Regions from separate parts of the Streptomyces sp. TAA204 genome, predicted to be linked through region 2. Evidence: predicted binding sites of a transcription regulator. Region 2 holds the regulator's gene; each other region holds the start of a gene.
What was found. Region 2 encodes HrcA, which represses chaperone genes, less so after heat shock. Its sites were predicted from a motif close to TTNGCACTCNGNNNNNCNGAGTGCNAA; they were not measured.
Positions count from the first base shown of each region.

Region 1: groL (chaperonin GroEL) is a predicted target of HrcA. The motif match lies at 1,215-1,241, and genes of this name have one in related genera.
Region 3: groES (co-chaperone GroES) is a predicted target of HrcA. The motif match lies at 1,094-1,120, and genes of this name have one in related genera.

Region 1 is NZ_AUKW01000001.1:514,990-517,256, forward strand. Features, by position in the region: gene groL (chaperonin GroEL) at 1-1,066, opposite strand, end outside; gene H343_RS0102200 (cold-shock protein) at 1,489-1,692, opposite strand; gene H343_RS0102205 (MoaD/ThiS family protein) at 2,161-2,267, opposite strand, start outside.
Region 2 is NZ_AUKW01000018.1:21,235-23,501, forward strand. Features, by position in the region: gene H343_RS31610 (MBL fold metallo-hydrolase) at 1-368, opposite strand, end outside; gene hrcA (heat-inducible transcriptional repressor HrcA) at 575-1,591, shown strand; gene dnaJ (molecular chaperone DnaJ) at 1,592-2,267, shown strand, end outside.
Region 3 is NZ_AUKW01000004.1:531,208-533,474, reverse strand. Features, by position in the region: gene H343_RS30075 (THUMP-like domain-containing protein) at 1-1,028, opposite strand, end outside; gene groES (co-chaperone GroES) at 1,268-1,576, shown strand; gene groL (chaperonin GroEL) at 1,688-2,267, shown strand, end outside.

The DNA of each region.
Region 1 (2,267 bases), on a different contig from region 2:
AGTCGGAGTTGTCGATCTCGGCACGGATCTGCGCGACGCGGCCGGCGACCTGGTCGCTCTCGCCCGCACCGTCGACGATCGTGGTCTCGTCCTTGGTGATGACGACCTTGCGGGCGCGGCCCAGCAGCTCCAGACCGGCGTTCTCCAGCTTGAGGCCGACCTCCTCGGAGATGACGGTGCCACCGGTGAGGATGGCGATGTCACCGAGCATGGCCTTGCGGCGGTCGCCGAAGCCCGGGGCCTTGACGGCGACGGACTTGAAGGTGCCGCGGATCTTGTTGACGACCAGCGTGGAGAGCGCCTCGCCCTCGACGTCCTCGGAGATGATCAGCAGCGGCTTGCCGGACTGCATGACCTTCTCCAGCAGCGGAAGGAGGTCCTTCACGTTGCTGATCTTGGAGTTGACGATGAGGATGTAGGGGTCCTCGAGCTCCGCCTCCATGCGCTCCATGTCGGTGGCGAAGTACGCGGAGATGTAGCCCTTGTCGAAGCGCATGCCCTCGGTGAGCTCCAGCTCCAGCCCGAAGGTCTGCGACTCCTCGACGGTGATGACGCCTTCCTTGCCGACCTTGTCCATCGCCTCGGCGATGAGCTCGCCGATCTGCGGGTCGCCGGCGGAGATGGAGGCCGTGGAGGCGATCTGCTCCTTGGTCTCCACGTCCTTGGCCTGCTCCAGCAGGGCGGCGGAGACGGCCTCGGTGGCACGCTCGATGCCGCGCTTGAGGGCCATCGGGTTGGCGCCGGCGGCGACGTTGCGCAGGCCCTCCTTGACGAGCGCCTGGGCCAGGACGGTCGCGGTCGTCGTGCCGTCACCGGCGACGTCGTCCGTCTTCTTCGCGACCTCCTTGACCAGCTCGGCGCCGATCTTCTCGTAGGAGTCCTCGAGCTCGATCTCCTTGGCGATGGAGACACCGTCGTTGGTGATCGTGGGGGCGCCCCACTTCTTCTCCAGCACGACGTTCCGGCCCTTGGGGCCGAGCGTGACCTTGACGGCGTCGGCGAGCTGGTTCATCCCGCGCTCGAGGCCGCGCCGCGCCTCCTCGTCGAACGCGATGATCTTGGCCATGTGAAGTGGTCCCTCCCGGACTGGGGATCCCCCTGCACAACCAGGGGACGGGTAATACCGGACCGCGCTGGCGCCCGCGACGGACGGCCCGCAACCGTGTGGTTCCTTGCTCCACCGGCGAAACGAGCCTCACCGACCCGGTCCTTGACTGTCACTCTCACTCGTAGAGTGCTAACGCAATGATTAGCACTCGACCCCTGCGAGTGCAAGCGCCCTGGGCAGCACGCCGGGCGATCGGGACACACCGCCCGCACCGGGAGAGAGCGCACACGGCACGCGGCCCCGCCCACGCCGGCCCTGGCCACGGCCCGGAGGGCGCAGTTCCGCGGCCCACGCCGGAGGGGCCGTACCCCTGCCGGGGTACGGCCCCTCCACACGGCTGTGTTGAAGCTCGTTGAAACTCTGCGCAGTTCGGTCGGCGCTCAGGCAGTCACACGGACCATGTCCGCCTGCGGCCCCTTCTGCCCCTGCGAGATCTCGAACTCGACCCGCTGCCCTTCGTCCAGGGTGCGGTACCCGTCCATCTGGATCGCGCTGTAGTGCACGAACACGTCCGCACCACCGTCGACCGCGATGAAGCCGTATCCCTTCTCCGCGTTGAACCACTTGACGGTGCCCTGAGCCATGCCCAACTCCCCTATTACTGGCCCTTGCACGGGCCCGCACTTCACGAACCCGGGTCAGACCCCACCTCCGGCACCACGTCCGGAAAGGGCGGAGGCGTGCGCCGGAAGGCGTCGACCGCCGCTGAATGTATCTGGACGGACGCCCTCTGCAACAGGTCATGAGGACGAGAATTCTGAGCCCCCGGAGAGGGGTCGAATGCCCGCGATCCAAGAGGAATCGGGGCAAGCGGGGCCAGGCATAGGGCACCAACACGACAATTGCGACCAGGAATTCACAGGCAAGTTGTCGCGTTCTCATATGCGCCCGGCACGTGCCCCGGCCGGTCACGGGGATGGGATCGTGCGCAACCCTATCGCGTCTCCAGACACGGAACCGCCCCCTCCGTTTTGCGCCCTGCCTGGAGGAGGCGGTCCGACGCTAGGTCAACGGCGCCGGCCGCGGAGGGCCTTCACCGACCTCTCACGACCTCAGCAGCCACCCGCCACGGCCGGGATGATGGAGACACCCGCGCCGTCCGGGGTCGGCGTCTGAAGACCCTGCTCGAAACGGACATCGTCGTCGTTGACGTACACGT
Region 2 (2,267 bases):
TCCCGGGCGCCGGTGAGATCCATGCCCGCCGGTCCGTACACCTCCCCCGCCGTGACGGCGGCGGTGAAGGCGGCCGTGCCCAGTACGTGGTCGAAGTGCGGGTGGGTGAGCACCACTTGCGTCACCGCGAGGCCCGACAGACGGCGGATCTCCGCGCCGATCCAGGCGCCCTCGCCGAGGCTGGAGCCCGTGTCGACGACCAGCGCACCCCTCGTGCCCAGTACGGCGCCGGCCGTCGCGTCCCAGTGCGGCAGCCTGTGCCGCACCACGCCGGGGGAGAGGTGTTCCCAGGCCCCGGGGCGGCCACCGTCCGCCGTGTGCGCGCTGCCGGCCTCGTGCCTGTCCGTCTCTTCCCTGTGACCGGCCATGCCGCGACGGTACCGGTCCGCCCACGGGGCTGCCGCGTACCGAGAGTCGGGCAGCCCTTGCCCCCGTTGCGGCAACCGGCCGTACACTGGCCCAGGGGTTCTGGCACTCCGTGGAAGAGAGTGCCAGGGACACCGGAGAAGCCGGGCCAGAGGTCCCGGTGGCCCCGGGGCGCAAGCCGGGCAGAACCGGACGGGAGGTGTGCACGTTGCTCAGTGAACGCAGACTCGAAGTGCTGCGCGCCATCGTCCAGGACTACGTCGGCACGGAGGAGCCCGTGGGCTCCAAGGCGCTCACCGAGCGGCACCATCTCCAGGTCTCCCCGGCGACCGTGCGCAACGACATGGCGGTGCTGGAGGACGAGGGGTACATCGCCCAGCCGCACACCAGCGCCGGACGCATCCCCACGGACAAGGGCTACCGCCTCTTCGTGGACAAACTGGCCGGCGTCAAGCCGCTGTCGTCCCCCGAGCGCCGCGCCATCCAGAACTTCCTGGAGGGCGCCGTCGACCTCGACGACGTGGTCGGGCGCACCGTGCGGCTGCTGGCGCAGCTGACGCGGCAGGCCGCCGTCGTGCAGTACCCGTCGCTGACCCGGTCGACGGTGCGGCACGTGGAGCTGCTGTCGCTGGCTCCGGCGCGGCTGATGCTGGTGCTGATCACGGACACCGGCCGGGTCGAGCAGCGGCTGATCGACTGCCCCGAGCCGATCGGGGAGGCTTCCCTGGCGGATCTGCGGGCCCGGCTGAACAGCCGGGTGGTGGGGCAGCGCTTCACCGAGGTCCCGTCCCTCGTGCAGGACCTGCCGGACGCGTTCGACGCGGACGACCGCGGCACAGTCTCCACGGTGCTGGCGACGCTGCTGGAGACGCTGGTCGAGGAGACGGAGGAGCGGCTGATCATCGGCGGCACCTCCAACCTCACCCGCTTCGGGCAGGACTTCCCGCTGAGCATCCGGCCCGTGCTGGAGGCCCTGGAGGAGCAGGTCGTGCTGCTGAAGCTGCTCGGGGAAGCCAAGGACCCGGGCATGACGGTACGAATCGGGCATGAGAACGCCCATGAGGGGCTGAGTTCCACCTCGGTCGTGTCGGTCGGCTACGGTTCGGGCGACGAAGCAGTTGCCAAACTCGGCGTGGTCGGACCGACCCGCATGGACTACCCCGGAACGATGGGAGCGGTACGCGCAGTGGCACGGTACGTCGGACAGATCCTCGCGGAGTCGTAAGTGGCGACGGACTACTACGCGGTCCTCGGCGTGCAGCGCGACGCCTCGCAGGACGACATCAAGAAGGCCTTCCGCAGACTGGCGCGCGAGCTGCACCCGGACGTCAATCCGGACCCCAAGACCCAGGAGCGGTTCAAGGAGATCAACACCGCCTACGAGATCCTCTCGGACCCGCAGAAGAAGCAGGTCTACGATCTCGGCGGCGACCCGACGGGCGGCGCGGGCGGCGGAGGCGGCGGCTTCGGCGGAGCGGGCTTCGGCAACTTCTCCGACATCATGGACGCCTTCTTCGGCACCGCTTCGCAGCGCGGACCGAGGTCCCGTACGCGTCGCGGCCAGGACGCCATGATCCGGCTCGACATCGACCTGGACGAGTCCGCCTTCGGCACCACCAAGGACATCCAGGTCGACACGGCGGTGGTGTGCAACACCTGCAGCGGTGAGGGAGCGGCGCCCGGTACCTCACCGCAGACGTGCGACATGTGCCGCGGCCGGGGAGAGGTCTCGCAGGTGACGCGGTCCTTCCTGGGCCAGGTCATGACGTCACGCCCGTGCCCGCAGTGCCAGGGCTTCGGCACGGTCGTGCCCACGCCCTGCCCGGAGTGCGCCGGCGACGGGCGCGTCCGCTCGCGCCGCAGCCTGACGGTGAAAATCCCCGCCGGTGTCGACAACGGCA
Region 3 (2,267 bases), on a different contig from region 2:
AGTACGTCCGTGATCTCATAGCCCGTCGCGTACGGCGTCGAGTGCGGCTCGTCGCACGTCACATAGGCGATCGTCGGGTCGATGAGACGGCCGCCGAGCCGGTCCGCCACCTCGGCCACCAGATGAGCGCGTACGACCGCGCCGTCTGGCTCGTAGAGGTAGCGGCCCACCTCACCGGCCGGAGGGTCGGGCAGCCCGCGGGAGCGGAGTGAGTGCGGGCCGGGCAGCAGCGTAGCCCGTACGAGGGAATTCGGTGCCGGGCCGGGCTCCTGCGTGCCGAACCAGAGCACCGCCTCCTTCACATCGCCGCCGACCGAGATCCACTCCGCCTCGGCGCCCTGCGGGACGGCCTCGTGCGGAATGCCGGGCGCCACCTTCAGCGCCGCGTGCGAGACGCGCCCGGCGACCTCCACGGCCCAGGACAGCGGCGGGGAGTACGCCTCGGGGTCGAAGACGCGGCCCCTGCCGTCACGCCGGGCAGGGTCGATGAAAACGGCGTCGTGGCCGGAGATGTCGGCGTCGCCGGCGTCCTGACAGCGCACCTCGATGAGCCCGCCCAGACCCAGCGCGGCGGCGTTGGCCCGCGCCACCTCGCACGTGAGCGGGTCGCGGTCCACGGCCAGTACATGCACCCCGGCGCGTGCCAGCGCGATCGCGTCGCCGCCGATGCCGCAGCACAGATCGGCGATCCGCCGCACTCCGGGACCGGGCCGCTGCCCGTCGTCCGGCAGCCGGCCGCTTCCTCCGGCGAACCGCCGCGCCCGGTACGCGGCGACGCTCGCCCGCGTCGACTGCTCCAGGCCGTGCGGGGTGAAGTACATCCGCGCCGCGTCCTCGGGGCCGAACTTCGCCACGGCCCGCTGGCGCAACCGCGCCTGGGCGAGCGCCGCCGACACCAGCTCCGGGGGGTGGCTGCGGCGCAGCCGTGTCGCGACGGCCAGTTCACGGTCCGGCTCGAAATCCCTCAACGACGCCAGCAGCGCCTGTCCTTCGTCGCCCAGCAGCCGGACGAACGCCTCACGGTCCACCCCGCGATTCTCCCTCCCGCCGCGCGCTCTCCCACGCCCCCGGTGCGCGACGCGTCCCGTACGAACTGGCACTCTAGTTGACGGAGTGCTAACCGCGGCATAATGTCGGCCCTGGCACTCTCCCCTGGCGAGTGCCAGATACGAGCGACGGGAAGATCCGGCACCCGCGACGACGGATCGACCAGGTCGCCACCCCAGACATAAGACCCCGTGATGAGATCTCCGAAGGGGGAGGTCGGATCGTGACGACCGCCAGCAAGGTTGCCATCAAGCCGCTTGAGGACCGCATTGTGGTCCAGCCGCTCGACGCTGAAGAGACCACGGCCTCGGGCCTGGTCATTCCGGACACCGCCAAGGAGAAGCCCCAGGAGGGCACTGTCCTGGCAGTTGGGCCGGGCCGTTTCGAGAATGGCGACCGCCTGCCGCTCGACGTGAACGTCGGCGACATCGTGCTCTACAGCAAGTACGGCGGCACAGAGGTGAAGTACAGCGGCGAGGAGTACCTCGTCCTCTCGGCTCGCGACGTTCTCGCGATCGTCGAGAAGTAAGTCACCGAAGCCGGAAGTAACTTCTGATCCGCGCCCCGGTCCCTACCGCCTCACATCCGTGAGCACCGGGGACCGGGGCGCGGTTCGTTTCGAGAGGACTCAACAGCTCCCATGGCGAAGATCCTGAAGTTCGACGAGGACGCCCGCCGCGCCCTCGAGCGGGGCGTGAACAGCCTCGCGGACACCGTGAAGGTGACCATCGGCCCCAAGGGCCGCAACGTCGTCATCGACAAGAAGTTCGGCGCCCCGACCATCACCAACGACGGCGTCACCATCGCCCGTGAGGTCGAGGTCGAGGACGCGTACGAGAACCTCGGCGCGCAGCTCGTGAAGGAGGTGGCGACCAAGACCAACGACATCGCGGGTGACGGCACCACCACCGCCACCGTGCTCGCCCAGGCGCTGGTCCGCGAGGGCCTGCGCAACGTGGCCGCGGGCGCTTCCCCGGCCGCCCTGAAGAAGGGCATCGACGCCGCGGTCAAGGCCGTCTCCGACGACCTGATCGCCTCCGCCCGTCCGATCGACTCCAAGGAGGACATCGCCTCCGTCGCCGGTCTGTCCGCCCAGGACAAGCAGGTCGGCGAGTTGATCGCCGAGGCGATGGACAAGGTCGGCAAGGACGGCGTCATCACCGTCGAGGAGTCCCAGACCTTCGGCCTGGAGCTGGACTTCACCGAGGGCATGGCCTTCG